3 regions of the Sphingomonas sp. CFBP 13714 genome follow, and region 3 is predicted to be linked to each of the others. Evidence: predicted binding sites of a transcription regulator. Region 3 holds the regulator's gene; each other region holds the start of a gene.
The links. Region 3 encodes LexA, which represses DNA repair genes until DNA is damaged. Its sites were predicted from a motif close to GTTCCNCNCTTGTTCT; they were not measured.
Positions count from the first base shown of each region.

Region 1: a site for LexA is predicted at 6,038-6,053, ahead of IFT54_RS01205 (MmcB family DNA repair protein). Genes of this name have one in related genera too.
Region 2: a site for LexA is predicted at 7,972-7,987, ahead of IFT54_RS07055 (ATP-dependent helicase). Genes of this name have one in related genera too.

Region 1 covers NZ_JACYVG010000001.1:252,950-263,502, reverse strand. Annotated here, with positions in the region: gene IFT54_RS01235 (NAD(P)/FAD-dependent oxidoreductase) at 1-773, shown strand, start outside; gene IFT54_RS01230 (transglycosylase domain-containing protein) at 893-3,052, shown strand; gene IFT54_RS01225 (YgjP-like metallopeptidase domain-containing protein) at 3,028-3,702, opposite strand; gene IFT54_RS01220 (YcgN family cysteine cluster protein) at 3,707-4,141, opposite strand; gene IFT54_RS01215 (SCO family protein) at 4,138-4,737, opposite strand; gene IFT54_RS01210 (ankyrin repeat domain-containing protein) at 4,812-5,468, shown strand; gene IFT54_RS01205 (MmcB family DNA repair protein) at 5,529-6,026, opposite strand; gene IFT54_RS01200 (cell wall hydrolase) at 6,151-6,774, opposite strand; gene IFT54_RS01195 (DUF1491 family protein) at 6,964-7,290, opposite strand; gene IFT54_RS01190 (PaaI family thioesterase) at 7,301-7,780, opposite strand; gene IFT54_RS01185 (PTS sugar transporter subunit IIA) at 7,770-8,237, opposite strand; gene hpf (ribosome hibernation-promoting factor, HPF/YfiA family) at 8,340-8,936, opposite strand; gene dnaQ (DNA polymerase III subunit epsilon) at 8,986-9,678, opposite strand; gene coaE (dephospho-CoA kinase) at 9,686-10,273, opposite strand; gene IFT54_RS01165 (shikimate dehydrogenase family protein) at 10,270-10,553, opposite strand, start outside.
Region 2 covers NZ_JACYVG010000002.1:543,424-553,976, forward strand. Annotated here, with positions in the region: gene IFT54_RS07030 (DUF885 domain-containing protein) at 1-847, shown strand, start outside; gene IFT54_RS07035 (MFS transporter) at 860-2,275, opposite strand; gene IFT54_RS07040 (prolyl oligopeptidase family serine peptidase) at 2,423-4,498, shown strand; gene IFT54_RS07045 (glycine zipper 2TM domain-containing protein) at 4,652-5,206, opposite strand; gene IFT54_RS07050 (hypothetical protein) at 5,276-5,566, opposite strand; gene IFT54_RS07055 (ATP-dependent helicase) at 5,677-7,959, opposite strand; gene IFT54_RS07060 (GFA family protein) at 8,070-8,465, shown strand; gene IFT54_RS07065 (UrcA family protein) at 8,690-9,016, shown strand; gene IFT54_RS07070 (inorganic phosphate transporter) at 9,247-10,553, shown strand, end outside.
Region 3 covers NZ_JACYVG010000006.1:210,893-221,445, forward strand. Annotated here, with positions in the region: gene IFT54_RS15060 (HoxN/HupN/NixA family nickel/cobalt transporter) at 1-711, opposite strand, end outside; cobalamin riboswitch at 891-1,103, opposite strand; gene IFT54_RS15065 (molybdopterin molybdotransferase MoeA) at 1,341-2,525, shown strand; gene lexA (transcriptional repressor LexA) at 2,594-3,325, shown strand; gene IFT54_RS15075 (ComEC/Rec2 family competence protein) at 3,352-5,694, opposite strand; gene gltX (glutamate--tRNA ligase) at 5,714-7,219, shown strand; gene IFT54_RS15085 (citrate synthase) at 7,245-8,528, shown strand; gene IFT54_RS15090 (hypothetical protein) at 8,530-8,730, shown strand; gene IFT54_RS15095 (sensor histidine kinase) at 8,686-10,092, opposite strand; gene IFT54_RS15100 (DUF2336 domain-containing protein) at 10,101-10,553, opposite strand, start outside.

The DNA.
Region 1 (10,553 bases), on a different contig from region 3:
CCGCGGTGGCGCAGGGCGCAGCGATCGAACGCGGGGTGACCGTCCGGGCGATCGAAGACGGCCAGGTGCGGACCGCCGATGGCGCGGTACTCGCCGCGCCCGCGCTGTTCCTCGCCAATGGCAAGTCGGATGTCCGCGGGACCGCGCGGCCGGCAAGCGCCCGCGGCGCCGATCCGACGCTGGGGATACGCGTCCGCATCGTGCCCCCGCCAGCGATGGCACGCGCGCTGGCGGGGCAGATTGACCTGTATCTCTTCGACCGGGGCTATGCCGGGCTTGCGATGCAGGAAGATGGCAGCGCGAATCTGTGCATGGCGGTACATCGCTCGCGGTTGCAGGAGGCGGGAACGCCGGCGGATCTGCTCGCCGAACTCGGCCGCGCGATACCGGCGCTCGGCGAATGGGTCGCCGCGATCGCGCCGGATGCGACGATCGATGCGATCGCCAACGTCCCCTATGGCTGGCGCCAAACGACGGGGCAGGCGGGGCAGTACCGGCTGGGCGACCAGGCGGGGGTGATCCCCTCGCTGGCGGGCGAGGGCATGGGCATCGCGCTGGCCAGCGGACTCGCCGCCGCGCGCGCCTATCGCACCGACGGGGCAGGGGGTGCAGCGGCGTGGCAGCACCAGTTGGCGCGGACGCTCGCGCGGCCGATCGGGGTGGCGGGCGCGGTGCGTCGGGTGGCCGAAAGCCGCGGTGCAGCCCGGCTTATCCCCTTCGCGCATCCCGTACTGATCCGAATGCTCGCGCAGGCGACCCGGATCGGCGCGTGACGCGCCGTCGCGCGGCGATGAATACTGTCGACGAAACGCCGGGCGGAGTGCGCGTGCCGCGGGCGGTCGCGCGAACCGCTTGTCGGCGCCGCGGTTAAGGCGTATTTCGTCGACCCTTCATGGCTCGCGCGCGTCCCGCTTCCCGCCCCTCTCGGCCTCGCTCCTCATGGCGCCGCCGGTTTGTCCTCCTCCTGAAGGTTCTCGCCGGTATAGCCATCCTCGCGCTCGGCGCGCTGGTGATCGCGATCTACATCGCCCGCGCGCAGCTGCCGAGCTTCGAAAGCCTCAAATCCTCGCCCAACGGCCAGATGATCCGGGTGCATGCCGCCGATGGCAGCGTGATCGTGTCGATGGGGCCGAGTTTCGGCGAATGGCTTTCCTATGGCCAGATCCCCGCGGTGATGCGCGACGCGACCGTCGCGGTCGAGGACCGGCGCTTTCGCTCGCATCTCGGTGTCGATCCGGTCGGGATCGCTCGCTCGGTCAAGGTACGGTTCGATCGCGGGCGCTGGACGCAGGGTGGGTCGACGATCACGCAGCAGTTGGCCCGCAACGTCTTCCTGAACAACCAGAAGAAGTTCGGGCGCAAGTTCCGCGAATGGATCCTGGCGTTCGCGCTCGAGCGCAAGTTCAGCAAGGACCAGATCCTCGAACTCTACCTCAACAAGGTCTATTATGGCGGCGGCGCCTACGGAATCGACGCCGCGTCGCGCAAGTTCTTCGGCCACGGGGCGGACCGCCTGTCGCTGGCCGAAGCGGCGGTGATCGCAGGGCTCGTCAAGGCACCGTCCAACTATTCGCCGACTGCCGATGCCGAGGCCGCGATGGGCCGCGCGGGCGTCGTGCTGAAGACGATGGCGGAAACCGGCGTCATCAGCGCGAGCGAGGCCGCCGATGCCGATGTGCAGGGGCTCAAACTGGCGCCCGAGCCGAAGCAGAACAGCGTCCGCTACTTCACCGACTGGGCCTTGCCGCAGCTCGACACGCTGATCGACGAGACCGAGGCGCCGCTCGAGGTGTGGACGACGCTCGACCTCTCGATGCAGCGCGATGCCGATGCCGCGATCCGGGCGAATGCCCCCCCGGGTGCGCAAGGCGCTTTGGTGTCGCTCGACCGCGATGGCGCGGTCAAGGCGATGGTCGGCGGCAAGGACTATGTCTCGTCGATCTACAACCGCGCGACACAGGCGGTCCGCCAGCCCGGTTCGGCGTTCAAGCTGTTCGTGTATCTCGCCGCGCTCGAGGCCGGGCACAAGCCCGAGGATTCGATCGTCGACGAACCCGTGACGATCGACGGATGGAGCCCGCGCAACGATTCGCGGCGCAATTCCGGTGCGGTCAGCCTGCGCACGGCCTTTGCCTATTCGCTGAACACCGTCGCGGCCAAGCTGGGGCAGGAGGTCGGTTTCACGACGGTCGCGGACATGGCGCGGCGGTTCGGGATCACGACGACGGTCAACACGCATCCCTCGATGGTGCTGGGCACGTCGGAGGTCCGCGTGATCGACATGACGCGCGCCTTTGCCAGCGTCGCGAGCAAGGGCGTCGCGGTGACCCCCTATGGCATCACCCGCGTGACCGCGAACGGCCAGACGATCTACACGCATGAGGTCGATCGCAGCCACGTCCTCGTCGCCCCCTATGTCGCCGCCGAGATGACCGACCTGTTGCAGACCGCGGTCAACACCGGCACCGGGCGAGCCGCGCAGATCGGCCGCCCGGTGGCGGGAAAGACGGGCACGACGAGTTCGTCGAAGGATGGCTGGTTCCTCGGCTTCTCGAGCGGCATCACCACCGGCGTCTGGATGGGCCGCGACGACGCCAAGCCGATCTCCGGACTGCACGGCGGTACGGCACCGGCGCGCGCCTGGGCGGCTTTCATGAAGCCCGCCACGGCCAATCGCCCGATCGAGCAGTTCGAGACGCAGGTGACCCTGCCCGAATGGCAGCTCGAACCCGATGAGGAGAGCTATTTCGGCCAGCCGGACAACGGCCAGATGATGGTCGACGAGAATGGCAATCCGATCGAGCCTGGCGGTGTCCCGGATATGCCGAGCGATGCCCCGGCGGGCGAGCCGATACCGCGCCCCGATGCGGACCCGTCCGACCAGGCACCGCAGGTGCCGCAGCAGCAGTTGAACCAGGACTGGATCGACAGGGTGACGGGCCGGGACGCACCACGCCGCGAACCCGTCGCGCCGCAGCCACGCGCGCCCCAGCGGGACTGGTCACGCGAGAGTTCGCGCGATCGCTTTCAGGACGATCGACCGACCCAGTGAAGCGCCGCGCCATGCGTGCGTAGCCAGACTCGCGCCGGGGTCGGATCCTCACCATAGAGATCGGCGACGAGCGCGTGGAAGGCGGGCGCGTGGTTCATGTGGACGCGGTGGGCGACCTCGTGCGCCACCGTTGCCCGCCGTACAAAGCCGGGGGCGAGGATCAGCCGCCAGCTGTAGCGGATCACCCCGCTCGACGCGCAGCTGCCCCAGCGGCCCCTGGCATCGCCGATCGCGACCTGCGTGACGCTCACCCCCGCCTTGGCGGCATATTCGGCGGTTTCCTGGTCCAGCAGGCCCAGCGCGGTACGCTTGAGCCATGCCTCGACACGGCGCGCAATCGTCTCGACGGGACCGGACAGCGACAGGATCGCGCCGTCGCGGACCACCGTGCGGCGGCTGCCCGGGGCCCACGCGATCGTCACCGGCTCGTCGGCGACCATCACGACCGCACCGGGAACGAAAGGCTGCGGCCGCGGCAGACGCGCGCGCTGTTCCGCGATCCAGTCCGCCTTCTCCTCCGCCCAGGCCAGTGCCTGCTTCAAGGCCGCCCGCTTGGGCAGGACGAGCCTGGCACGGCCGCTGGCGGGATCGATCGACAACCGTGCCCGGCGTGCGCGCGGATGCCGGATGATCTCGAGACCGTCGATCACCGCGTCAGAGTTCGCGGTCGATCACGTGATATTCGAGCTCGCCGGCCTCGTCCTCGCTGATCGTCCAGCCGCGGACCGACTGTTTGGCGCGGTGCACCGCCTCGCGATCGCCGCAGACGAGATAATGCCACTCGGGAAGCTGCTCGCCCGCCGCACGCAGGCGATAGGCGCAGGTCGAGGGCAGCCAGTCGATATCGCGGACATTCGACGTCGTCAGCCGCACGCATTCGGCAACATAGGCATGGCGGTGGCGATAATCCGAACACTGCCCGCTGCGCCGGTCGAGCAGCCGGCACGATACGTTGGTCGCGACGAGCTCGCCGGTATCCTCGTCCTCGAGTTTGTGGATGCAACATTTGCCGCAACCGTCGCACAGGGCTTCCCACTGGCCGCGGTCGAGCTTCTCGATCGGCGTGTCTTCCCAGAATCTGGCGCTCATCGGGCCCAGCGCTTGATGTCATCGGCCAAGGCCTGTGGTCCCTTATCCTGTGGCAGCAGCGCGAGAGGCTTGCCGTCCGGATCCATCAGATAGGCCTGACGCGAGTGATTTACGAGGTAACCGCCACCGGGCGCGGCATCCCCCTTGGCCGAGAAGATCGCGAATTCCTTCTTTACGGTCTCGATCGCCGCGGGACTGCCGGTGAGCCCGACGATGCGCGGATGAAAGGCGGTGACGAACTGCTTGACGACCGCAGGGGTGTCACGCGTCGGATCGACGGTCACGAAGATCGGCACGATCCGCGCCGCAAGCGCCGGATCGCTGGCCTCGAGCAGTTTCATCGCGCCGCCGATCGTCTGCATGTCGGTCGGACAGACGTCGGGACAGAAGGTGTAGCCGAAATACATGATCCGGTATTTGCCCGCGAACCGGCGGTCGCTGACCTGTTGGCCGTCCTGATCGACGAGCGTGAACGGCCCGCCGATCCGCGCCCCGGCAAGCGGCGGCGTCGCGGGCGCCGCGCTCGTATCGGGCGCAGAAGGGCTGCACGCCGCGAGCGCGAGGGCGGCGAGAAGGGCGGGGCGTCGATTGGTCATGATACAGCCAGCCTTGATCTGTTAGCCCGTGCGGCGCAAGCGTCGCACATCACCCGCGTCCCGAGGATCTATCGATGTCGTATATCCGCCAGTGCCCCGCCCTGACGACGGGCGCCAAGACCATGGGCGCCCTGTTGATGGGAGCCGTGATCGCGCTTCCCGCCGCCACCGTGATCGCCCCGCGTGTCGCACACGCGCAGAACCAGTCGGAAGGCTATAAATTCCTGAATGCGGTGCGTGAGTCGAAGAACAACGAGGTCCTCGAAATGCTCGGACGTCCGGGCAGCAGCATCGTCAATGCACGCGACGTCTCGACAGGCGAGGGCGCGTTGCACATCGTCATCAAACGTGCCGACGAGACCTATCTGCGGTTCCTGCTGCAGAAAGGCGCCGACGCCAATCTGCGCGACGGTAAGGGCAACACGCCGCTGCTCCTCGCGGTGACGCTCGGCCAGACCGACATGATCCCGATCCTGACCGCCGCCGGCGCCAATCCGAATCTTGCCAATTCGGCAGGAGAGACTCCGTTGATCCGCGCCGTTCAGCGCCGCGACGTTGCCATGATCCGCGTGCTGCTCAACGAAAACGCCGACCCCGATCAGGCCGATATCATCGCCGGCATGTCGGCGCGCGATTATGCCAAGCAGGATGGTCGCAACGTCGTGGTGACCAAGCTGCTGGCCGATGCGCCGAAGAAGACCCGCAAGGCGGTCGCGGGGCCGAAATTCTGACGATCACGTCGCCGGGCGGCTGATCCTGCCGCGTATCGTGAGGATCAGCCGCCAGCCGGATCAGAAGGCGAGACCGGCGGCGTCGGGATCGACCTGTGCGATCAGGCGGCGTGCGGCGCGTCTGGCGAAGGCTAAAGTGCAGCGCTTGCGGACATGCGCGGGCAGGGGGGTCGTATGCGCCTCACGGACGATCGCGGCGTCATAGCGGTCAGCGACGATGATCCCGGTACGTTCGGGCAGAAACGCCGCCCCCTGCAACGGCCGCATGTCGAACCCGGCCGGCACCGCCCAGAAATAGCGATCGCAATGCCCGAGATATTCAGGCCATTTGCCATCCCCGACCAGATCCGCGCGCGACACTTTGATCTCGACGACGACGATCTGCCCGCGGGCATCGATCGCCATCAGATCGGCGCGACGGCCCCCGTCAAGGGGAACCTCCGCCATCGCGGTCAGGTCGTGGCGCAACAACATCCGGATCACGCCGCGTGCCACGTCGGCAGCACATAAGGGCGATCCGGGTTCGTCGATGCAGGAGTCCGGTGGGCTGTCGAGCATGCGCCAGAAATAGAACAATCCGCGAACGACGCAAGCGCGTTCACGGATTGTTTATAGCGTTGGCGATTGGCGATGCAGGTGGGATGCTGATCATGAACCAGATCCTGTCCGGATCGGCTGTCGATCAGCGATAGAAGACGTGGTTGCCGATCGAGGCGACCTTGATGACGCGACCCGCAGGGCGGCGATCGGCGGTGTTGAAATACAGCGCCTTCTCGGCCGGGCTGTTCCACGCATCGGCCAGTGCGACCTTCGCGACGGCGATGGCGGTCCGGTACGACGTGCCCTTGTTGATCGCGGGGATCTGGCCGCCGCGGACAAAGCTGAACTGGCCGCGCTGCTTGACGACGTCGCAGACGTCGGCGGGGAAACGACCCGACTTGGCGCGGTTGATGATGACTTCGGCGACAGCGAGCTGACCGGTGAGCGGCTCGCCCTTGGATTCAAAATAGATGGCGCCGGCAAGGCACTGGAGCGCTTCGTCGGCGGCGGCGCTATCCTGCGCGGCAACGGCCTGAGCGAGCGTTTCGAATTCTTCGTCTTCGATTTCGGCCGACGTCTGGACGGCGGTCTGTGCAGCGGGCTCGACGGCGGTGACGGGCGTCACGGCGGGAACGGTCTGCGGAACATTCTGAGAGGAGAGGGCGTTTAGATTTGCGAGTGCGGTGAGGCTGGCGGTCGAGCGATCGACGCCGGTGGCCTGGCTGGGCGCGCTGTTGCCGAACAGGCCGGCGAGAGAGAAGGTCATGACCGCAATCGTTGCGGCCCGCTGCAAAATCGTCATTCAAACTTATTCAGATGCGGTTGGACCACGGAACCAATCGTACGAGCCGATCGTCCGGGTATCCCCCCGACTGCGTAACTGATCCGGATCGCACCCGTCCCAGCACAACGCCAATCAATGTTGAATATCCCCTCTATCGGGGGGACTTTGGAGTCAATCGGCCAGGATTGTTTCAGCGGCGAACCGTTCCGCCGCTGCGACATCCACCTCGATCACCCAGAGATCTGGATCGCTCGACCGCCGTCGACGCCAATAGCCGTCGAGGTCTTCGGGCGGAGTCGAGTCGATCAGTGCCGTTCGCCCATCGGCGCCGATCCCGCGCTCGAGCAGGCGGGGCAGGGCGCCCCGATCGATGGCGACCACGAGGATTGCGCCGCCCTGTGCGTCCCCTTTGGCGAGCACCGCACCAAAACCGCCCGCGTCGTTGACCCGACGGAGCAACGCACTGACGAGGACGCCGCTGGGAAGACGGTCGCTCATCGCAGGACCATCACGGCAGCGGACGCGGCGAGACGCGGTATCCGGGAAGCCCGGCCAGGGCGATCCGCGAGCGCATGAACGTACCCGTCCCCCGCGCCGCCTCCTCCCCCTCGGCGTCGATCAGCCGGGCATCGGCGACGAACACGCGGCGCTTCCCGCTGATCCAGCGGCCTTCGGCGATGACCGGACCCGCTTTTAACGGCCGGGTCAGCAACAGGTTGAACGCGGTCGTCAGGAGAAAGCGATCGGTGACGAGACTGTTGGCGGCATAGAAGGCGGCATCGTCGAGCATCTTGAAATAGCTCGTCCCGTGCGCGGCACCGCCAGCATGATAATGACGTTCGTCGATCGTGAACCGGATCCGCGCAACGCCAGCCTCCGGAATCTCGAGCGTGGATTCGAAGAAGCGGTTGATCGGCGCACAGGCGTAGAGCGATTCCAGCGCACGAAAATGTGCCTCGGCGCCGGCGGAGGCCAGTTCAGGCGGCATCGCGGACCGCATCGGCGGTGAACAGCGCATAGAGCGCATCGGTCGAACCCGCACCGCGCAGCTTGTCGAGGAACAACTTGTCGCGCAGCCGGCGCGATATCCGCGCCAGTGCCTTCAGATGAACCGCGCCGGCGTCGGTCGGCGACAGCAACATGAAGACGAGATCGACGGGCAGATCGTCGACGGCCTGAAAATCGATCGCCTGCGCCAGTCGTGCGAACACCGCCGTGATCTGTGTCAGTCCGTCGAGCTTGGCATGCGGGATCGCGACACCACCCCCAAATCCCGTCGAGCCCAGCTTTTCGCGGGCAATCAGACGGTCCGCAATACTCTTCGCGTCGCCTTCGACAATGTCGGCAGCAAGCGTGGCGACATGGTGAAGCACGGCCTTTTTGTTTGCCGCGACCATGCCGGTCAGGACCGCGTCCGGACGCAGCATATCACTGAAGTCATTCATGCTGTTCATGTCTCAAAAGCGCCCCCGCACGCCCCGCCTTAACGGTTTGCACGGGGGCGTAAAGCGCAGCGTCACAACAGCTGTTGCGGCTTGCGCGCTCTATTAGGGTGCGGCGGATGCCGAACGTTGCGGTTCGACCCAGCCGATCGTGCCGTCACCGCGGCGATAGACCATGTTATGCGCGCCAGTACCCGCATTCATGAACAATAGTGCGGCGGTATTGCGAAGATCGAGCATCATCACCGCGTCGGATACGCTGGCCTCGGGGATGTCGACGCGCGTCTCGGCAATGATCAGGGGCGCATCGGGGGCATCGTCCTCGGTGACCTGCTCCTGAAACAGCGTATAGCTTGCATTGTCATAGCCGTTGCTTTCCGCGATCGCCACGGCTTCACCCGCATGGCGATCCTTCAGGCGACGCATATAGCGGCGAAGCTGGGTTTCGATCTTGGCCGCGGCGCTGTCGAACGCGGCACGGGCGTCATAGGCATCGGCATGGCCCTTGAGCACCAGCCCCTTCATGACATGCGCGACGATATCGCATTTGAAGCCGGCATCATGCGGCCCCTTGCCGAACGTGACCTCGGCGGAAATGGCGCGCGAGAAATACTTGTCGGCGATACCCTGGAGTCGGTCTTCCACATGGCTGTTGAGCGCATCGCCAGTGGCGACCTGATGACCAGAAATCCGGATATCCATTATCGTCTCCTTCTCATCGGACGGTCCTATTGGCTCCGTCCGCCCGGCGTCATCCGGACGCCACGGCCCCCCAAATCGGATCCTTGATCCCCTTCATAAACGCGGCATGGGCCGCAAGGTCTCCCTCGCTGACCGTGAAAACGCGTGGTTGCCGAACGACACGAGGCGTCGGTGCGACGACCGGAGTCGCAGCGGTGACGGTCCGCTCGCTGAGCAGGCCGAGACCGATCTGGCGACCACCCAACAGCTCGACATAGACCTGCGCCAGAAGCTGCGCGTCGAGCAGCGCGCCGTGGAGAACGCGGTGACTCCTATCGATCCCGAACCGCGAACACAGCGCATCAAGCGAATGCTTCGCGCCCGGATGACGGCTGCGGGCGATCTGCAGCGTATCGATCATCCGGTTCAGGTGAATGATCGGCCGTCCGCATTTGACGAGTTCGCCGTTGAGAAACGAGAAATCGAAGCTCGCATTATGCGCGATCATCGGCGCATCGCCGACGAAATCGAGCAGGTCCGCCACGCCCTCGCCGAACCGCGGCTTGTCGGCAAGAAACGCCTGGCTCAGCCCGTGGACGTTGAACGCCTCGACCGGCATGTCCCGTTCGGGATGGTAATAGGCGTGGAAGGTGCGCCCTGTCTCTACCCGGTTGACCATCTCGACACAGCCGATCTCGACCATGCGATCGCCACCGGAAAAGCTGAGGCCGGTGGTTTCGGTATCGAAGACGATCTCACGCATCCGGCTGTTATCGGCGCTCACGTCCCGTCACGCAAGCGATCACCGCACGAACCTGCGCGCGGGTTTCGTCGAAACTCGTGTCGGTGCGAATGACATGATCGGCACGCGCGCGTTTCTCGGAATCGGGTGTCTGGCGGGCGAGGATCGCGGCGAAACGCTCGGCGGTCATGCCGGGGCGGGCGAGCACGCGGGCCCGCTGGACATCTGCGGCGGCGGTCACGACGACGATGCAGTCGACGCGCGCGTCACCGCCGGTTTCGAACAACAGCGGCACGTCGAATACGACCAGTGCGCCGGCATGAGAATCGAGAAACGCCTGACGCTCCTCACCGACCGCGGGATGCACGATCGCCTCGAGACGGCGGATCGCATCGTCGTCGCCGAACACCGTTGCGCCCAGTCGTGTACGGTCGACCGCGCCGTCATGGACGGTGCCGGGAAACGCGGCGCCGATCGGTTCGACGAGTCGGCCACCGACACTCTGCAGTCGGTGGACCGTCGCATCGGCGTCGAACACGGGGACACCTTCTTCCGCGAACATCGCGGCAACGGCGGATTTGCCCATGCCGATCGATCCGGTAAGCCCGATGATCATGCGGTGAGCAGCGCGCGCAAGGCCTCGTCGCGGTCCCGCGGAGGTTCCACGTGGAACAGAATCTCGAACGCAACCGCCGCCTGGCCGATCAGCATCTCGAGCCCGTCGACGGTTTCGAGATCGCGCGCGCGGGCGGCCTTGAGCAGTCCGGTCTCGAGCGGCGAATAGACGATGTCATAGACGAGCGAGTCGGAATCAAGCGCGGCGAGATCGAGGTCGAGGGGTGGCTGGCCGGCCATGCCAAGGATGCTCGCATTGACCAGCAGCCGCGACGGCGGGA
Region 2 (10,553 bases), on a different contig from region 3:
ATTCGGCCTGACGGTCCGCGACTGTCTGGCGCAGGTGAATGCGGACAAGCCGGTCGACGGACCGGTCGCCGAGGCGCGCCGCCAGATCCCGATGCTGCGCGCGTTCATCGTCCAGCGCGACCTGCTGACGCTGGCCGGCAGCGAAGAGGCGCTGGTCGAGGAGAGCCCGCCCTATAGCCGGCAGAATCTCGCCTATATCGATCCGCCGGGCCCGTTCGATCGCGGCGTGCCGTCGGTCTATTACATCTCGCCCCCCGACCCGCGCTGGACGCAGGCGGTCCGGGACGCGTTCGTGCCGGGCAAGGCGGACCTGCTCTTCACCTCGATCCACGAGGCGATGCCCGGGCATTTCGTCCATTTCCTCCACGCCAATCGCGTGCCGTCGCTGATCGGGCGGGTGTTCGTCGGCTATGGCTATGCTGAGGGCTGGGCGCATTATGCCGAGGAGATGATGTGGGAGGCGGGGCTGGGCGGCGGCCGGGCGGACATCCATATCGGCCAGCTGTCGAACGCGCTGCTGCGCGACTGCCGGCTCCTCGCCGCGATCGGGATGCACGCGCGCGGCATGAGCCAGGCGGAGGCGTTCACGCTGTTCGTCGACCAATGTTACCAGGACGAGGGCAATGCGCGGCAACAGGCGCTGCGCGGCACCTATGATCCGGCCTATCTCAACTACACGATGGGCAAGCTGATGATCCGCCGGCTGCGCGAGGACTGGACCGCGGAGCGGGGTGGGCGCCGTGCGTGGAAGGCGTTCCACGACCGGCTGCTGCGCTATGGCGGGCCGCCGATCCCGCTGGTCCGCCAGGCGATGCTGGGCGAGCCGAGGCCGATCGCGGCGTTCTGAGCGAGCCGGCGGCTAGCGCGCCTGCGCGGCGGGCTGGACGTCGCGCGTCTCGTCGATCGGTGGGTTGCGGATCGAGGGTCGCAGGCGCGACACGCTGCACAGGCCCGCGACGAGCGCCATGCCGGCGGCGACCAGCGGCGGTGTCGTGCCCGCGCCGACCCCGATGGCGAGCAGCGCAGCGACGACGGTGGCGCCGGTGGTCTGGCCGACCAGCCGGACTGTCGAGATCAGACCCCCGGCGGCGGCGGCGCGCTCGCGCGGGGCCGAGCCGATGATCAGGCGCGCATTCGGCGCCATGAACATCCCGAACCCCGAGCCGCACAGCGCCATCCGCCAGGCGATGGCGAAATAGCTCGGGTCGGCGGGCATGAACGCGAGCAGCAGCAGCGCGGCGATCGAGACGGCCATGCCGATGCCGCCGAGCAGCCCGGCGGGATAGCGATCGGACAGCCATCCGGACAGCGGCGCCACGACCATGTTGGCGAGCGGCCATGGCGCGATCGCGGCACCGACCTCGGCCGCGGAAAAGCCGTAAGCCTGGGTCAGCCGGAACGGCGTCGACAGCAGCAGCGTCATCTGCGCGATGAACGCGGTATAGGCGCCGATCGCGGACAGCGCGAGGACGGGGCGGGCGAGCAGGTCGATCGGCAGGATCGGCTTGGTCTCGCCGCGTTCGCGCCGGACGAAGACCCAGCCGATCGCCACCCCGGTCAGCACGATCGCCGCCGAGACGACGGGGCTGTCGCCGTGCACCGCGGTCTCCGACCCGCCGATGACGAGCCCGATCATCGCCGCGCACATGACCGCGCCGAGCACGTCGAACGGTTCGCTCCGCGGGCTGGGATCGGGCAAGGCGCGCCCGAGGACCAGGCTGAGGATCGCGAACGGCACCGCGCTGGCAAAGACCCACGGCCAGGGTGCGACCGCGAGGACCAGCCCGCCCAGCGTCGGCGCGAGCGCAGCCGAACTCGACACCACGACCGAATTGATGCCGAGGCCGCGGCCGAGCTGCTGCGACGGGTAGATCGAGCGGATCAGCGCGGACGAGACGCTGAGCGCCGCCGCCGCGCCGAGCGCCTGGGCGGCGCGGACGACGAGCAGGAAGGGCAGGCTCTTGGCGAAGAAGCAGAGCAGGGTCGCGACGGTGAAGACGAGCTGGCCATATTGATACATGCGCTTCAGCCCGATCCGGTCGCCGAGCCCCGAAAAGGGGAGCAGCGCCATCGCCAGGATCAGCTGATAGACGGTGACGACGGTCACCACCGCACTGCTGTCGACGCCGAGGTCGCGCGCGATCGTCGGCAGCGCGACATTGGCGACGCCGCCGTCGATGATGGTCAGCGCGGTACCCGCCGAGATGGCGGCGATCGCGAGGAACCGGCGGGGCTTGGGAAGGCCATCCAGGGCCGTTGTCTGGTCGGACTGCATTGCGGACCGCGATAGACACCGTCATGAATGACGCCAAGCTATTCGGGGAAATGGACGATGCGGGTTCTTACGGCTGCGCTTGCGGCAACGATATTGACGGGCGGCGCCGGCCTTGCGGCGGGCGGTGCGCTCGCCCAAGTCGCACCGATGACGAACACAAAGCCTGCCCCGACCCCAACCCCGACCCCGGCCGCGGACACCGCCGCCGACCCCTATATCTGGCTCGAGGACAAGGATGGCGCCAAGCCGCTCGCCTGGGTCGAGGCGGAGAATGCCAAGACGCTTCCCCGGTTGCAGAACGATCCGCGCTACAAGAGCTTCTATGCCGAGGCGCTGGCGATCGCGGCGGCGAAGGACCGGATCCCGATGCCCGACCAGCGCTTCGGCCGGATCTACAATTTCTGGCGCGATGCCGAGCATCCGCAGGGCATCTGGCGGTGGACGAGCGAGGCGGGCTACGCGCAGGCCAATCCCGCCTGGACGACCGCGCTCGACCTCGATGCGCTGAGCAAGGCCGAGGGCAAGAAATGGGTGTGGAAGGGCGCGACCTGCCTTCAGCCCGACGAGCGGCTGTGCCTCGTCTCGCTGTCCGAGGGCGGCGAGGATGCGGTGTCGTACCGCGAATTCGATCTGCAGACCGGGCAGTTCGTCGCGAACGGCTTTGCGCTGTCGACGTCGAAGCAGGGCGCGAGCTGGGTCGACAAGGACACGCTGCTGGTCGCGCGCGACTGGGGTGCGGGGTCGATGACCGCGTCGGGCTATCCGTTCGTCGTCAAGGAGGTGAAGCGCGGCCAACCGCTGAGCGCTGCGCGCGAGATCTTCCGCGGCGAGGCGTCGGACCAGCTTGGCACCTATGCCAGCGTGATGACCGACGGGCAGGGCAACCGCGTGACGATGATCCAGCGGCGCCCGACCTTTTTCGGTGGCGAGAAGCATGTCGTCACGCCTGCCGGGCTGGTGAAGCTCGACGTTCCCGACCGCGTCTTTCCCTCGGGCATGGTCGACGGGCAGGTGATCTTCTCGACCAGCGAGGCGTGGGGGCGGATCCCCGCCGGCGCGATCGCCTCGGCGCCGCTCGCCGAGGTGCGCAAGGGCAAGTTCACGCCGACCCTGGTCTTCGCGCCGACCGATCGCCAGTCGGTCGACGGCGTGTCGGTGACGCGCGATCACGTGGTCGCGAGCGTCTATGACAATGTCCGCGGCCGGGCGATGGTGTTCACGCACGGCAAGGGGGGCTGGACGTCGCGCGCGGTCGCGCTGCCCGACAATGCCTCGGTCGATGTGGCGAGCACGACCGATCGCAGCAACGCGCTGTTCGTGCAGGTGACGGGGTTCCTCGCGCCGACGACCTTGTGGACGCTCGATGCCGGGCCTGGCGGCGTGCCCAAGCAGATCAAGGCGCTGCCGGCGAAGTTCGATGCGTCGCGCGACGTCGTCGAGCAGTTCGAGGCGGTCTCGACCGACGGAACGAAGATCCCCTATTTCATCGTCCACCGGAAGGACGTGCCGCTCGACGGCACGACGCCGACGATCATGACCGCCTATGGCGGGTTCGAATCGTCGATGACGCCCTATTATTCGGGGGTGATGGGCAAGCTGTGGCTCGAGCGCGGGGGCAGCTTCGTGCTCGCCAATATCCGCGGCGGCGGCGAATTCGGGCCGAAATGGCATGATGCGGGGCGCAAGACCAAGCGGCAGATCATCTATGACGATTTCGCCGCGGTCGGGCAGGACCTGATCGCGCGCAAGCTGACCAGCCCGGCGACGCTCGGCATCTATGGCGGGTCGAATGGCGGGCTGCTGATGGGGGTCGAGTTCAACCAGCATCCCGAATTGTGGAAGGCGGTAACGATCCAGGTGCCGCTGCTCGACATGATTCGCTACGAACAGATCGCCGCGGGCGCGTCCTGGGTCGACGAATATGGGTCGGTGAAGATCCCCGCGGAAAAGGCGTTTCTCGAAACGATCTCGCCCTATCAGAACATCAAGCGCGGCGGGGCCTATCCCGAGCCCTATATCTGGACGACGACCAAGGACGACCGGGTCGGGCCGCAGCATGCGCGCAAGTTCGCCGCGCGGCTGAAGGAATATGGCCTGCCGTATCTGTTCTACGAGGATACCGCGGGCGGGCATTCGGGGGATGCGGACATCGAGCAGGGGGCGCGGATGCAGGCGCTGCAGATGACCTATTTCGCGCAGAAGCTGATGGGGCCGGCGAAGTAGGGGACCCGTCATCCTGGACTCGATCCAAGATCCAGAGCCGGACGCGGTGTCGCTGGTGGCTCTGGGTCCTGACTTTCGTCAGGATGACGGGAGTTCGGGGGCGGGGGCGCGAACGGCGACCGGGCGTGGTGGACGCCCGTTCGCCGCACGCGCTCAGCGGCAGCGGATCTGGCTGTTGTTCTGCTCGACCGCGCGGCCGGCGAGGCCACCCGCGGCCGCGCCCAGCAGCGAGCCGACGATCCGCGAGCGGCCGCCGTCGATCACGTTGCCGAGGATGCCGCCACCGGCTGCGCCGATGATCAGCCCGGTCGTGCCGTCGTTGCGCTTGCAGTAATAGCGGCCGTCCTGCCCCGCATAGACGCGGTCGTTGGCGGACAGGGTGCGCTCCTGATAATTCGGGCCGACGCGATAGTCGCGAGCCGGGTCGTAATTGCCCTCGTCGCGCTCGTCGGGATAGCCGCCCTCATACCGGTCGGGCGCCTGGCGATAGACGCCCTGCGGTGCCGGCGGAACATAGCTGCCGCCACGATTGCCGCGCAGCGACTGGTAGCGATCGAATTCCTCGCGGAAGATCTGCAACTCGCTGTCGAGGCGCGCCTGGGCGGCGGCAAAGCGGGCGTTGTCGGCACTGGTCTGCGCGACGGCGGGGGCGGCGGCGGACAGGCAGGTCGCGGCGATCATCGTCGCGAGGCCGAGAGAACGCTTCATGATCGAAATCCTTTCACGGTGAGGTGTCCCGGTAACGGGTGGCGACATCGCGCCGCCACCCGGCTTTCGTCAACGACAGATCTGAACGCGACGATGATTGCGCCATTCGGTGCGGCAGCGGCGATTGTTGTTCCAGTTGCGGCGGTCATTGTCGCGGCCACGGAAGCGGCGGCCGTCGTGGCGGCCACGATGGTCGTTGCGGCGATAGTCGCGACGATCGGCACGGTGGTCGCCGCGGTGATCGTTGTCGCGATACTGCTGGCTATGGCCCCGATCGCGCTGGGCTTCGGCGGGCGCGGCCACGCCGAGTCCGAGCGTGGCGAAGGCGAGCCCGGCGGCGATGAGATTCGTAAACTTCATGAGGTGTCCTCTTGCCCGAGATCGGGCTGGAAGGACGATACGATCCTGGTTCGGCATCGTTCCTGAACGGGGTTGTCGGCTTGCGTACAGGTTGGTGACGACCGGTCGTCCTACGGCGCGATCGTCACGAAGCTGTCCATGACGCGCTTGCGGCCGGCCTGTTCGAAGTCGATCTCGAGCTTGTTGCCCTCGATCTCCGCGATCGCGCCATAGCCGAATTTCTGGTGGAACACGCGCTGGCCGAGCGACAGGTCGTCGCGGCCCTTGTTGCCGAGGCTGATCGCGCTGGACCGGCTTTCGACGACGCGGGCCGGTTTGGTCGAGAAGCCGCCGCCGGGCGTGGCCGCGCGCTGCCAGCCGGGGCCGCGGCCGGTGCCGCGTGCGACGTCGGCGAACGGATCGGCGCGGTCGGACCAGTTCGCCTGCCACAGGCTCGCGCCGCCCGACATCGTCGTCTCGGTGTCGGTATGCTCGTCGGGCAGTTCGGCGACGAAGCGCGACGGGATCGACGAATTCCACTGGCCGTAGATGCGGCGGTTGGCGGCGTGGAGGATGACGGCGAGCCGCCGCGCGCGCGTGATCGCGACATAGGCGAGGCGGCGTTCCTCCTCGAGGCTCTTGACGCCGCCCTCGTCGAGCGAGCGTTGCGACGGGAACAGTCCTTCCTCCCAGCCGACGCAGAAGACGGTGTCGTATTCGAGGCCCTTGGCGGCGTGGATCGTCATGATCGTGACCTGCGGATCCTGCGCGCCGCCCTCATTGTCCATCACCAGCGAGACGTGTTCGAGGAACGCGCCGAGCGAGTCATATTCCTCCATCGCGCGGACGAGTTCGCTCAGATTCTCGAGCCGGCCGGTCGCCTCGACCGATTTCTCGGCCTGGTACATCGCGGTATAACCGCTCTCGTCGAGCAATTGGCGGGCGAGTTCGGCGTGGGGCAGGCTGGTCGCCATGTCGCGCCACCGGGCGATGTCGCCGACGAGGCGGCCGAGCGACTTCTTGGCGGCCCCGGTCAGCTCGTCGGTGTCGAGGATGCGCGCGGCGGCGGTGGTCAGCGGGGTGCCGGTGGCGCGCGCGAGCTGGTGGATGCGCGCGACCGCCTTGTCGCCCAGGCCGCGCTTGGGGACGTTGACGATGCGTTCGAAGGCGAGATCGTCCGCGGGCTGGTTGACGACGCGGAGATAGGCGAGCGCGTCGCGGATCTCGGCGCGTTCGTAGAAGCGGAATCCGCCGACGATCTTGTACGGCATGCCGATCGCGATGAAGCGATCCTCGAACTCGCGCGTCTGGTGCTGCGCGCGAACGAGGATCGCGACCTCGTCGAGGCTCTTGCCCGTGCGACGGACGCTTTCGATTTCCTCGCCGACGCGGCGCGCTTCCTCGGGGCCGTCCCAGACGCCGATGACCTTGACCTTCTCACCGACGTCGAGCTCGGTCCAGAGCTGCTTGCCGAGGCGTCCGCCATTGTTGGCGATCACGCCCGAGGCGGCGCCGAGGATATGCGGCGTGCTGCGGTAATTCTGTTCGAGGCGGATGACCTTCGCGCCGGGGAAATCGCGCTCGAACTTCAGGATGTTCTCGACCTGCGCGCCGCGCCACGAATAGATCGACTGGTCGTCGTCGCCGACACAGGCGATGTTCTTGCGCTCCTGCGCGAGCAGCCGCAGCCAGAGATATTGAGACGAGTTGGTGTCCTGATACTCGTCGACCATGATGTATTTGAAGCGCTGCTGATACTGGGCGAGCACGTCGCGGTGAGTCTTCAGGATGACGAGCATGTGAAGCAGCAGGTCGCCGAAGTCGCAGGCGTTGAGCGCGCGCAGCCGGGTCTGATATTGCTCGTACAGTTCGCCGCCGCGACCATTGGCGTAGCGCTCGCTCTCGCCCGCATCGATATCGGCGGGGACGAGGCCCTTGTTCTTCCACTGGTCGATCAGCCCGGCGAGGCTGCGCGTCGGGAAACGCTTCTCGTCGATATCGGCGGCGAGGATGAGCTGTTTGAGCAACCGCAGCTGGTCGTCGGTGTCGAGGATCGTGAAATTGGACTGCAGCCCGACCAGCTCGGCGTGGCGGCGCAGCATCTTGGCGGCGATCGCGTGAAAGGTGCCGAGCCACGGCATCCCCTCGACCGCGTCGCCGACGAGGCGCCCGACGCGCTCGCGCATCTCGCGTGCGGCCTTGTTGGTGAAGGTGACCGAGAGAATCTCCGACGGCCACGCCTTCTTGGTGAAGATCAGATGCGCGAGTCGCGCGGTCAGCGCCGCGGTCTTGCCGGTGCCCGCGCCGGCGATGATCAGGACGGGGCCGTCGGTGGTCAGCACCGCCTCGCGCTGGGGATCGTTGAGGCCGCGGAGATAGGGCGGCTGGCGGTTTGCGTCGGACGGATGGGCGATCTGGTTCACCGGTGAACAGGTAGGGAACGGGGCGCGATCGGGCAAGCGGCTAAGGCTTGCACGACTCAGCGATGTGTGGAACAAACCGAGAATATAAACAGGAGGCGTGCATGTTGTCGGGACGATGCCACTGCGGAGCGATCCACTATGTCGCGACGGGCGAGGCGGCGCATCACGCGCTGTGCCACTGTGAGGATTGCCGCCGCAGCGCAGGCGCGCCGATGGTCGGCTGGATCGCGTTCAGGACCGAGCAGGTGACGATCTCGGGCGATCCGGTGACCTATGCGTCGTCCGAGCACGGGCGGCGGCTGTTCTGCGGGACGTGCGGGACGGGCCTGTTCTACACCAACCCGGTCGCGCTGCCGGGGATCATCGACATCCAGTCGTGCACGCTCGACGATCCCGAGTCGGTCGCACCGGGCGCGCAAATCCAGGTCGCGGAGCGGCTGGCGTGGATGGCGGACCTGGCGAGCCTGCCCGAATTCGCGCGCTATCCGGGGATGTGAGCGCGCGTTCGGTCGCCACCCAGGTGCGGGGTGATCGAAATCGCGGGGCGACCGACGAACCGTCGCCAAACCGTCGCGGGCGCGTAACGATCCGGGCGTAGGGCGTGCGCAGCGACGAGGGTCTTCGTCGGAGAGGCCGCGCATAGACGGTCCTCCCGACGGTCAGCCATAGTCGCGCGCAGGCGGTGTGCCTGCGGACCGCAGGACCAGCAAAGGACGTCATCATGAAGATCCTCCACAGCGTCGCTTCGGCGGCGATCGCTTCCGCGTGCCTTTTTGCGACCGGCGCTGCCGCCGATCCGGTGCGCGACCCCGTCACGATCCGTGTCTCGCATGCCGGCCTAGACCTGGCCAGCGACGCCGGCCGGCGCGTGCTCGCGCGTCGCGTGCAGTCGGCGGTCAACCGGACCTGCGCCCCGCGGACCGGCGGGCTGAATGCCTTTGCCGAGTCGCGTCGGTGCCGCGCGGAAATGATGCAGGACGCCACGGTGCAGACCGCCGCGTTGCTGACGCGCAACGGAACGCAGCTGGCAAGCCTCGCGGGGCGGTGACGGGGTAGCGTCTTCGCGCTTGATCCGATGCGCGATCGAGGGAGGACCGCTTTGTCAAAGGCGCGGCGGTCCTCCCCCGCCGTCAGGCTGTGCCTGCCCCCCCCTGGCGGGGGAGGATCATGGGCGGTTGCGCGCTGCGCGGGGTTCGTCACTGTGTCATTCTGGTATCGCCGCGCGGCGATGCATCGCGTTGTCATAAAGTTGTAATCGTTAGGGCCGACTGCGCGATCATGGCTACTTCCCCATTAACGGTCGACGCGATCGACCGCGCACCGCGCAGCGGACCGCGGCTCGATCATGATCTGCATCCGGCCGGGCGCTGGATCTTTCTGGCAATATTGCTGGGGGGGCTGGCCTATGCGGGGTTCAGCATCGCCACCGATACCGCGCAGGTTGGCGAGACGCTTGCGGTCGGTGCGTTTGCGTTCCTCGGGCTCGCGCTGCTGATCGCGCTCGGGTTCGAATTCGTCAACGGCTTCCACGACACCGCCAATGCGGTCGCGACGGTCATCTACACGCATTCGATGCCCGCGCCGCTCGCGGTCGTCTGGTCGGGATTCTTCAACTTCGTCGGCGTGATGACGTCGTCGGGCGCGGTCGCCTATTCAATCATCACGCTGCTGCCGGTCGACCTGATCCTCAACGTCGGCAGCGCGGGCGGGTTCGCGATGATCTTCGCACTGCTGCTCGCGGCGATCCTGTGGAACCTCGCGACCTGGGCGGTCGGGCTGCCCAATTCGTCGAGCCACGCGCTGATCGGCTCGATCCTCGGCGTCGGGCTCGCCAACCAGCTGATCAACGGCGGCGCGGACGGCACGTCGGGCGTCGACATGGCGCAGGTGACCAAGGTGCTCTCCGCGCTCGCGTTCAGCCCGGTGGTCGGCTTTGTCGGCGCGCTGCTGATGCTCTTGGTGATGAAGCGCTTCCTGCGCGATCGCAAGCTGTACGAGGCGCCCGAGAGCGATACGCCGCCGCCCCGCGGCATCCGTGCGCTGCTGATCGGCACCTGCACCGCGGTCAGCTTCGCGCATGGCAGCAATGACGGGCAGAAGGGGATGGGGCTGATCATGCTCATCCTGATCGGCTGCGCGCCGACCGCCTATGCGCTGAACCGGACGATGCCCGAAAGCGCGACGCCGGCGTTCGTCCAGAGTGCCCGCGCGGCGTCGTCGGCCTTTGCTGCACATGCCGACGGCACGCCTTCGACGGTCGAGGCCGCCCGCGCGCGCGTCACCACCGCGCTGAAATCCAAGCAGGTCGCCGAGCCCGTCGTCTATGGCGCGCTCGCCACGCTGTCGAACGACGTCACCCGCCGGATCGAGGGCTATGGCTCGCTCGGCAAGGTGCCCGCGGCGGCGACGTCGAACCTGCGCAACGACATGTACCTCGTGCTCGACACGACCAAGCTGGTCGCGGCGGACAAGACCGCGCAGGCGCGCTTTACTGCGCAGGAGATCACGGAGCTTAAAACCTATGGCGGCGGGCTGGAGCAGGGGACGCGCTACATCCCGATCTGGGTGAAGGTCACGGTCGCGCT
Region 3 (10,553 bases):
CATGCCGGTCGCGAACAGCACGGGCAGCACCAGCACCGTGCCGATCGACAGCCCGTCCGCGGCCTGGCTCGCCGACAGGCCGAGGATCGCGACTTCGGTGGCGGTGTCGAACCCCAGCCCGAACAGGAAGCCGAGCGGCGCCATGTGCCAGCTGCGCGTGACCAGCCGGAACATCGGCCGGAACAGCCGCGCGAGCAGCCCGCGATTGCCGAGGAGCAGGTCGAGATCCTCCTCGACATAGCGCCCCCCGCCGCGGACATGGCCGAAGGTCCGCCACACCGATCGCAGGATGATCAGGTTCATCGCCGCGATCGTGAACAGGAACAGCGCGGAGATCAGTGTCGCGATCACCCCGCCCGCCTGCTTGAACGCCTCGAACTGCGCCAGCGCACTCGCGGTCAGCGCGATCGCGACCGCGGCGATCAGGACGATCCCCGAATGGCCGACCGCGAACCAGAAGCCGACCCCGATCGGCCGCTGCCCGTCCTGCATCAGCTTGCGCGTCACGTTGTCGATCGCCGCGATATGATCGGCGTCGACCGCATGGCGCAGCCCCAGCCCCCAGGCCAGCATCGCGGTACCCAGCATCAGCGGTTGCGCCTGGAACAGCGCGAACGCCCATCCCCAGGCGGCGATGTTGGCCGCCACCAGCATCGCGAACATCCAGCCGATCCGGTGTCGCGTCGAACGACCGGCGGTCCGCCCGGTCATGATCTTGGTCATTGGCACATCCCCGGCGTCCGACGAGGACGGGGGCCTGCCGCGAACGACCGGGACGCGCGCCGACCGGACGCCCTGAGCGGCCGGCATGCGTCGCCGATGCGGCCCCCGCCGCATGGTCGTCGCTCAGACGGCGTTCACCGTGCCTCGGCCACCCCCTGGACCGGGACAAGAGCGACCAGACGCCGGCAGGTCTCCTGGCTCACGGGTCAAGGCTCGACGCACACCTTCCCAGGCCATCGGCCCAGTGGCTGCCCCCGTCGCAGGGGGCGCGTGCGTGTCGCTCGCCGCTTACAGTTGCAGGGACAGCCGCGGTCTTGGGGCAAACCCCGCACCGCATTCCCATTCAAGCCCCGAGGGGCACCGACGCGATCTGTGCGGATCCGGCTTGCGTCGGACCTGCGCCACAGGGCTAGCGCGTTTTGCCTGCGCTGACGACAGGATTTGCGCGCGACGCAACGCAGGGCATGTCGTCCCATCTCACCGCAACGTCTGCCTTACCTCGTACGTTGATCGCGTAACCGACCGGTGTCCTGCCGGTCGCGGCGTTGCCCGCTTTCCGCCCCGCGGCAATCGTGCGAGCAGCGCAGACCTTCATCGCCCCGCTGAACGGAGCCCGCATGCGCCCTCTCGTCCCCGTCGCCGAAGCCCAGTCCCGCCTCTTCGCCATGGCATCGCGCGTGCCGGCCGAAACCGTGCCGCTGCGCTCGGCGATGGGTCGCTGGGCGGCGGAGGCCATTCTAGCCCGCCGCACCCAGCCCGCGACCGACCTTTCGGCGATGGACGGCTATGCGATCCGCTACGCAGATCTGCCCGGGCCGTGGACGGTCATCGGCGAGAGCGCGGCCGGCCGCCCCTTCACCGGTTCAGTCGGCGCGGGACAGGCGACGCGCATCTTCACCGGCGCGGCGATGCCGCCCGGCGCCGATACCGTCCTTGTCCAGGAAGAGGCCGCACGCGACGGCGACCGGCTGATGCTCGACGGCGAAGGCCCCGCCTTCGAGGGACGCAACACACGCCGCAAGGGGCTCGACTTCGCGACCGGCACCCGGCTGATCGCGGCCGGCGATCGGCTGACGCCCGCGCGCATCGCGGTCGCTGCGACCGGCGGACACGGCACGCTGTCGGTCGGCCGCCGGCTGCGCGTCGCGGTCGCCGCAACGGGTGACGAGCTCGTTCCGCCCGGCTCGACGAACGATCCCGTCCCGCTGCCGGAATCGAACGGCATCATGCTCGCCGCGATGCTTGCCGATCTGCCCGTCGACATTATCGATCTCGGAATCCTCCCCGACCGGCTCGACACGCTGCGTGACGCCTTTGCCGGGGTCGATGCCGATCTGCTCGTGACCACGGGGGGCGCGTCGGTCGGCGATCACGACCTCGTCCGCCCCGCGATCGAGGCGGCCGGCGGGGCAATCGACTTCTGGCGGATCGCCCTGCGCCCGGGCAAGCCGATGATGGCGGGCACGCTTGGCCGGACAATGCTGCTCGGCCTGCCGGGCAATCCCGTCTCCGCCTTCGTCACCGCGATCCTGTTCGTCCGCCCCGTCGTCGCGCACATGCTCGGCGCGCGCGATCCCTTGCCGCAGACGACGCACGCGCTGCTCGGCGAGGATCTTCCGCCCAACCAGTCGCGGACCGACTATATGCGCGCCGAACTGCGCGACGGTCGCGCCTATGCCTCGACCATCCAGGACAGCTCGATGCTGCTGACGCTCGCCCGCTCGTCCTGCCTGATCGTCCGCGACGGCGACGCGCCGGCGGCAAGGGCGGGCGACTCGGCGGAAATCCTCGTCATCGCGTGACGTCACCGCTTGACGAAGCTGCAAGTGTTCCATAGAAGTTCCTCGTCTGTTCCGGACGGAGAACCGTTATGCTCACGCGCAAGCAGCACGAGCTTGTCTGCTTCATCAACGACCGCCTTGCCGAGACGGGCGTGTCGCCCTCGTTCGAGGAGATGAAGGACGCGCTCGAACTGAAATCGAAATCGGGCGTACACCGCCTGATCAGCGCGCTCGAGGAGCGCAACTTCATCCGGCGTCTGCCCAACCGGGCGCGCGCGCTCGAAGTGCTGCGGATGCCCGAGCGTCCCGAGGCTGCAATCGCGCAGACGACGACGAAGTCAGGGTCGAAGGCGGCGGCGGCGGCATCTGCCGACACCGTATCGGTACCGAACACGGCCAGCGCCACGCCCGCGTCGCCAGCCCGCATCGCGGCGAACGACGTCGTCGAGATCCCGCTGCACGGCCGGATCGCCGCCGGCGTCCCGATCGAAGCCTTTGAAGGCAGTTCGATGCTGGCCGTTCCGGCCGCATTGCTCGGCACCGGCGAGCATTATGCGCTGGAGGTTTCGGGGGACTCGATGGTGGAAGCCGGCATCCTCGACGGCGATTATGCGCTGATCCGCCGTACCGAGATCGCCCGCGACGGCGAAATCGTGGTCGCGCTGATCGAGGACAGCGAAGCGACGCTGAAATATTTCCGCCGCGAAGGCGCAATGGTCCGGCTCGACCCGGCCAACCGCGCCTATGACCCCCAGCGTTATGCGCCCGCACAGGTCCGGGTTCAGGGCAAGCTGTCGGGTATCCTGCGCCGCTACGACTGACGAATGCCGGGTGGCGCTGGCGGTCGTCACCGCCACGCAACCGGCAGTGGCGTTCGTGACCAACGGCCCCAGGCACCATCGTCCGCGTTTCGGAATTGCGGCCCTCCCAATCGGAGGCCCCACCTTCGCAGGATCATGACCCGACATACCCAGTCGCGACCTATCGCTCTGACCACCCCCGAGCCGGCACCCGAAACCGGACCGACGCCGCCCCCCCCGGCCAGCCCATGCTGATCGCCCGCCGCCCCGAACCGTCGCATTGGCCGCGCCAGCGTCGGCGGATCGCGCCACGGGTGCCGGTCCCCCGGATTGAGTACCGTCACCATCCGCCCCGTGGTCAACGTCAACGCGATCCCCCTGGTGCGCGCGAGCACCGATCGATCGAGCTTCAGCCATCGCGGCGTACAGCTACGCGGCAGCTCGCGCTCGCTGATGACGATGTCCGCGCGCTGGCAGGCGGCAACCATCTCGGCGATCGGCACCCGGTAAACGCTCCGCGTTGCCAGCACACGCCACGCCCGCCCCCGCGCGACGACATCGGTCAGGCACAGGTCGCGGCTGCACTGCGCGTCGGGCTGATCCGCCAGCAGTAGCGGCTCACCATCGACCCCGCCATTCTCCGCCAGTGTATCGCGGACATAGTCCCCCGCCCGATCGCGGAGCAGCGCGAGCCCGGCGGCGGTCCGGACCGCGACGTGACGCCCATCGCCCGTCACAAGGATATCGGGTGACGGCGTCGTCAGCGCCCAGATCGCGCCAATCGCCAAGGGCAGCATTCCGATCCGTCGCCACCGCGTCCGCCACAGCGCGATCCACACCCCGCCAACGACCATCAGCGCAAACGCCCCGTCGGGCACCGCCGGCAGCGCGCGGACCGCGCCCGGTGCATGCGCCACGCCGCGCGCGAGCCACAGCAGCGCGTCGAGCGCATGCTGGACCAGCCACCAGGCGGGCGCGCCAATCCCGATCGTGTCGAGCAGCAGCGCCAGCGCCTCGAACGGCATCACGACAAACGTGGTCAGCGGGATCGCGACGATATTGGCGACCGCGCCGTACAGCCCGGCCTTGTGGAAATGATAAACCGCGATCGGCATCAGCGCCGCCTCGACAACGAGCCCGGTCAGCAGCAGCGACGCGGCGCCGCGCAACAGGCGTCTGCTGCGGCCCTCGTCATGCGGCGTGAACGTGGCACGGACGACGGGATGCTCGTGCAGCGCGATGATCGCGGTGATCGCGGCGAACGACAATTGGAAGCTCGGCCCGGCGAGCGATTCGGGCAGCGCGAGCATCACCGCGATCGCTCCCGTCGCGACGAGCCGCAACGTCATCGCCTCGCGCCCCATCGCCAGCGCGACCAGCACCAGCAACGCCGCGACGCAGGAGCGGATCGTCGGCACCTGGCTGCCCGTCAGCACGGTGTAGCCGATCGCCGCTGCGGCACCGGCAAGCGCGGCGATCAGTGGCAGTCGCGTGTGCAGCGCGAGCCATGGGCTGAGCGCCAGCAGCCGCATCACGATCAGCATCGTCGCGGCGACCGCCGCGGTGATGTGGAGGCCGCTTACCGAAAGGAGATGCGCCAGCCCGGCGCGGCGCATCGCCTCCGCATCCGCGTCGCTGATCGCGCCGACGTCGCCGGTCGCCAGCGCCGCCGCGATCCCGCCCGCGCTCCCGTCAAGCTGCGCGACGATATGCCGCGACAGCGCCACCCGGACTCCAGCGCCGCCGCGGCCCGGCTCTGCTACCACCACAGGCGAAAAGCCCCGCCCCGTCGCGCCGATCGCGCCGAACCAAGCGACGCGCGCAAAGTCATAGGCGCCGGGCACCGCCGGCAAGGGCGGCGGCATGAGTCGCGCGCGAAGCTTTATGGTCGCGCCGATCGCGAGCGTCGCCGGCGCATCCGCCTCTGCCAGGTTGATGCGGACGCGGCCGGGCAACGCAACCGGCGCGCCATCGGCGTCCTGCCCCGGCCCGACCGGCCGCACCGTCAACCGCACCAGCCGACGCGCGACGAGCGGTTCGATCGTCTCGACCCGCGCGGACAGCTGCACGAATGTCGGCCCCGCGAGCACCGGTGCCGCCACCCGGTCCGATCGTACCCAGATCAGCCCGATGCCGAGCGCCGCCGCAATCGCGCCGATCGCGAGCATCCGCGCCGCGCGCCCGCCGCGCCCCGCCGCAAGTCCGGCCAACCCGCCAGCGGCCAGCACCAGGATCGCGGTGCCCCATGCCACGGGATCGGGCAGCACGAACCACAGCGCGATGCCGCCGCCAAGCCCGACCGGCAACCAGGTTATGAGCTGGTCGCGCTCTGCCTCCAGCCAGCGTTCGATCGCCCGGCCCGGCTCCGCCATCCAGGGCGGCACGCCCATTTGTCGCCGCCGGGGACGCATGCTAGAGGCGGCGACGGCTGATCCGGCCATCGTTTCTACAGTCTGGGAGCACCCGCGGTTGGGCGCAATATCTGATACGGATGCCGTCGTTTCGGCCGCACCCGTGGTTACTCGTTTCGCTCCGTCGCCGACGGGGTTCCTGCATCTTGGCGGCGCACGCACGGCGTTGTTCAACTGGCTGTTCGCCAAGGCGAACGGCGGCAAATTCCTGCTGCGTATCGAGGATACCGACCGCGTGCGGTCGACCCAGCCGGCGATCGACGCGATCATCGACGGGATGCGCTGGCTGGGGATCGACTGGGACGGCGACGTCGTCATGCAGTTCGCCGGCGCCGATCGCCACGCCCGCGTCGCGCACCAGATGGTGGAGGCCGGCCACGCCTATCGCTGCTACATGACCAATGACGAGATCGCGGCGATGCGCGCCGAGGCGCAGGCGGCCAAGAAGCCGCTCCGCATCCGCAGCCCGTGGCGCGACCGTCCGGCAAGCGAGGCCCCCGATCTTCCCCATGTCGTCCGCCTGCGCGCGCCGCAGGAAGGTGCGGTCACGATCGAGGATCGCGTCCAGGGATCGGTGACGGTCCGCAACGAGGAAATCGACGACCTCGTCCTCCTCCGTTCGGACGGCACGCCGACCTACATGCTCGCGGTCGTCGTCGACGATCACGACATGGGCGTCACGCACGTCATCCGCGGTGACGATCACCTCAACAACGCGTTCCGCCAGCTGCCGATCTACCGTGCGATGGACGCGATCGAGGGCGGCTGGCCCGATCCGATCTATGCGCACATCCCGCTGATCCACGGCCCCGATGGTGCCAAGCTGTCCAAGCGTCACGGCGCGGTCGGCATCGAGGCGTATCGCGACGAGATGGGCATCCTGCCCGAGGCGTTCGACAATTACCTGCTGCGGCTCGGCTGGGGGCACGGTGACGACGAGATCATCAGCCGCGAACAGGCGGTCGAATGGTTCGACCTGTCGGGCGTCGGCAAGTCGCCCTCGCGCTTCGACCTGAAGAAGCTCGAGAATCTGAATGGCCACTATATCCGCGAGGCCGATGATGCGCGTCTGGCCCAGCTCGCCGCCGATCGTCTCGGTCATGCCCTGCCCGATGGCGGACTCGACCTTCTGACTCGCGCAATGCCGGTCCTGAAGCCACGTGCAGCGAACCTGAACGAACTCGCCGAAGGTTCGAATTTCCTGTTCAGCCAGCGCCCCTTGGCCATGGATGACGCCGCAGCGAGCCTTTTGCAGGGTGAAGCGAGTGCGATTCTGACGAACGCGCATGCTGAACTTGACGCGCTCGACAAGTGGGATACGGAAGCGCTCGAAGGCGCGGTACGGCGCGTGGCCGAAGCGCGAAGCCTAAAGCTCGGGCAGGTTGCACAACCCCTTCGCGCCGCGCTGACCGGTCGCAAGACGTCGCCGGGAATATTCGATGTGCTCGACCTGCTCGGGCGTGACGAGAGCCTCGGTCGGATCGCCGACCGGATGGCAGACTGATAAGATTTCGAGGAAGGATACAAGCATGAGCGAGACCGCAAACCTCAAGGTCGACGGCAAGGAATTCGATTATCCGGTCATGTCCGGTACGGTCGGCCCCGATGTCATCGATATCCGCAAGCTGTACGCGCAGACCGACAATTTCACCTATGATCCGGGCTTCACTTCGACCGCCTCGTGCCAGTCGAAGCTGACCTATATCGACGGCGATGCGGGCACGCTGCTCCACCGCGGCTACACGATCGGCGAGCTCGCCGAACAGTCGAACTTCATGGAAGTCGCCTATCTGCTGCTGAACGGCGAACTGCCCAGCGAAGAAGAGCTGTCGACCTTCTCGAACACGATCACGCGCCACACGATGGTGCATGAGCAGCTCGCGCAGTTCTTCCGTGGCTTCCGTCGCGACGCGCATCCGATGGCGATCCTGTGCGGCGTCGTCGGCGCGCTCTCGGCCTTCTACCACGATTCGACCGACATTCATGATCCGGCCCAGCGCGTCATCGCGTCGCACCGCCTGATCGCCAAGATGCCGACGATCGCCGCGATGGCGTACAAGTACAGTGTCGGCCAGCCGTTCGTCTATCCGGACAACACGCTGAGCTACACCGGCAACTTCCTGAAGATGACGTTCGCCGTCCCGGCCGAGAAGTACGTCGTGAATCCGATCGTCGAAAAGGCGATGGACCGCATCTTCATCCTCCACGCCGATCACGAGCAGAACGCGTCGACCTCGACCGTCCGTCTCGCCGGCTCGTCGGGTGCCAACCCGTTTGCGTGCATCGCGGCCGGCATCGCCTGCCTGTGGGGCCCCGCGCATGGCGGCGCGAACGAAGCCGCGCTCAACATGCTGCACGAGATCGGCACGGTTGACCGGATCCCCGAGTTCATCGCCCGCGCGAAGGACAAGAACGATCCGTTCCGCCTGATGGGCTTCGGTCACCGCGTCTACAAGAACTACGATCCGCGCGCGGCCGTCATGCAGACGACCGTCAAGGAAGTGCTCGGCGAGCTGGGTGTCACCGACCCTGTGTTCGACGTCGCGATCGAGCTCGAGCGTCTGGCGCTGAGCGATCCCTACTTCATCGAGAAGAAGCTGTTCCCGAACGTCGACTTCTATTCGGGCGTCATCCTCTCGGCGATCGGCTTCCCGACCTCGATGTTCACGGTGCTCTTCGCACTCGCCCGTACCGTCGGCTGGGTTGCGCAGTGGAACGAGATGATCACCGATCCCGACCAGAAGATCGGCCGTCCGCGCCAGCTCTACAGCGGCCCGACGCAGCGCGACTATACGCCGATGGCGTCGCGCTGAGATGAAGCTGCGGCCGATCCTCATGGTCATCGGCGTGCTGTGCGCGCTGATGGGGTTCCTGTGGATCGGCCAGGGGCTTGGCTATGTCCATTGGCCGCGATCGAGCTTCATGCTCGATCAGCGGCCTTGGGCGGACCGCGGCGCCGCGCTCGCGGTATTAGGCCTGGTACTGATCCTGGCCGCGCGTCGCCTGCGTCGGTAACGACAACACGAAGCGCGCCCCCTCGCCGATTGCGCTGTCGATCGTCAGGTCGCCGCCCATCGCGCGTGCCAGCCGCCGCGCGATATAGAGGCCCAGGCCGTTGCCGCCCGGCTCGGACGCGTCGACCCGCTCGAACTTTTCGAAAATCCGCGCATGATCCGCGGGCGCCACGCCCTTGCCGGTATCTGCGACGACGACGGTCACCTGATCGCTCCCCGCATGCGCCGTCACCAGCACCGCGCCACCCGACTGCGAATAGCGCACCGCGTTGCCGATCAGATTGACCAGGATCTGCAACACGCGACGGAAATCGCCGCGCGCGACGACGCGGGCTTCCGCGGCGGGCCGGGTGATCGTCACATTCGCGTTGCCCGCTCGCACCGCCAGCAGCCCGGCAGCACGCCGCGCAATGTCGGCCATATCGATCGTCTCGAGAAGCAGCGCGAAGTCGGGCCGCTCGACCGCCTGAAGATCGACCAGATCGTCGACCAGCGCCAGCAGATGGCGACCGGCATTGGCTATGTCGGCGGCATAATCGGCATAATCGGGCTGCACCAGACCATCGGTCTGGGCATGGATACTGTCGGCGTTCGCGACGATGCGCGCCAGCGGTGTCCGCAGCGCACGGTCTAGCCCCGCGGTGAAGGTCGGCGACAGCTGGTCTGCCCCCGCCGGCCGGGGCTTGGCGGGCGGCGATGGCACGTCCGCGGGATCGTCGATCAGTTGCCCGCTGCCGATGAACCCGGCAAAGGCGCGTTCCGCGTCACGGCGAACTACGGCGCTCAGCATGATCGCGCGGCCCGACCCCCGCAGGCGCGCGGGCTGTGCGTCGAGCGGCTGGCGGCGCGCGACCGCGTCGAGGATCGGCAGCGCGCCGTCATCGCCGCTGTCGAGCATGACGAGGCTCGTCAGCGGCTTGCCGAGCAACGCCAGCGGGTCGACGCCCATGCGAGGCCCTGCGTCGGGCGATACGAATGTCAGGCGAAGTGCTGCGTCGGTTTCCCAGCGCCAGTCGGCACCACTCGACAGGAAATCGACGCCTGCACCGGGGTTCGGTGCCGCTGGACGCCACGGCTGGAGTTCGCGCCAGCCGCTCACCGCAAGGCCGACTGTATCGCCCTCGGGCTGCGCACGGACCCACAGATCGAGATCGACGTCGTCATCGGCGATCACCACACTGCGCGAAACCGCGATTCCCAGCCGGCGCGCCAGGCGGGCGATCATCGCGAGCTGCGGCACCGCGATCGGCGCGCCGATCACCCCCCCGGCGCGGCTGTTGAGCGCAAGCAGGATCGGATCCGCCGACAGCAACACGCCGTCCCCTGCCACTTCCGCCAGTGCGACCGCAGTGTCGCCGGTCATATATCCCGTCATCGTCGGTCTGCCCCGGCCAGCGCCCGCAACGCAGCGCGAAACTCGCGGTGCATTGCCAGCGGTGCGATCGCCGCGCGCGCGTCGTCGACCGCGACGCTCGCGATGCTGTCGAGCGCGTCGGCGAAACTTTCGATATCACGGCGTGAATCGGCATCGGCCAGCGCCAGCCCGATCCGCGCGATCGTTTCCCGGTCGAGATCCGCCGCCCGCAGTGCCAGCCACAATTGCTCTCCGTCGGGATCGAGTACGATCACCCGCACCTGTTCGGCATCGATCCCGATCGCATGCGCCAGCACCGCAACGAACAACGTCAGACGCCGGTCGCCGAGCGCCTCGACCAGCAGCGCCGGCAATTCGTCGCGACGGGCATCGATCGCCGCGGCGAGGCGGATCGCGACCGCTTCGGGGCGCTCCGCGTCATCATGCGCGGCAAGGCTGCGCAGCGCCGC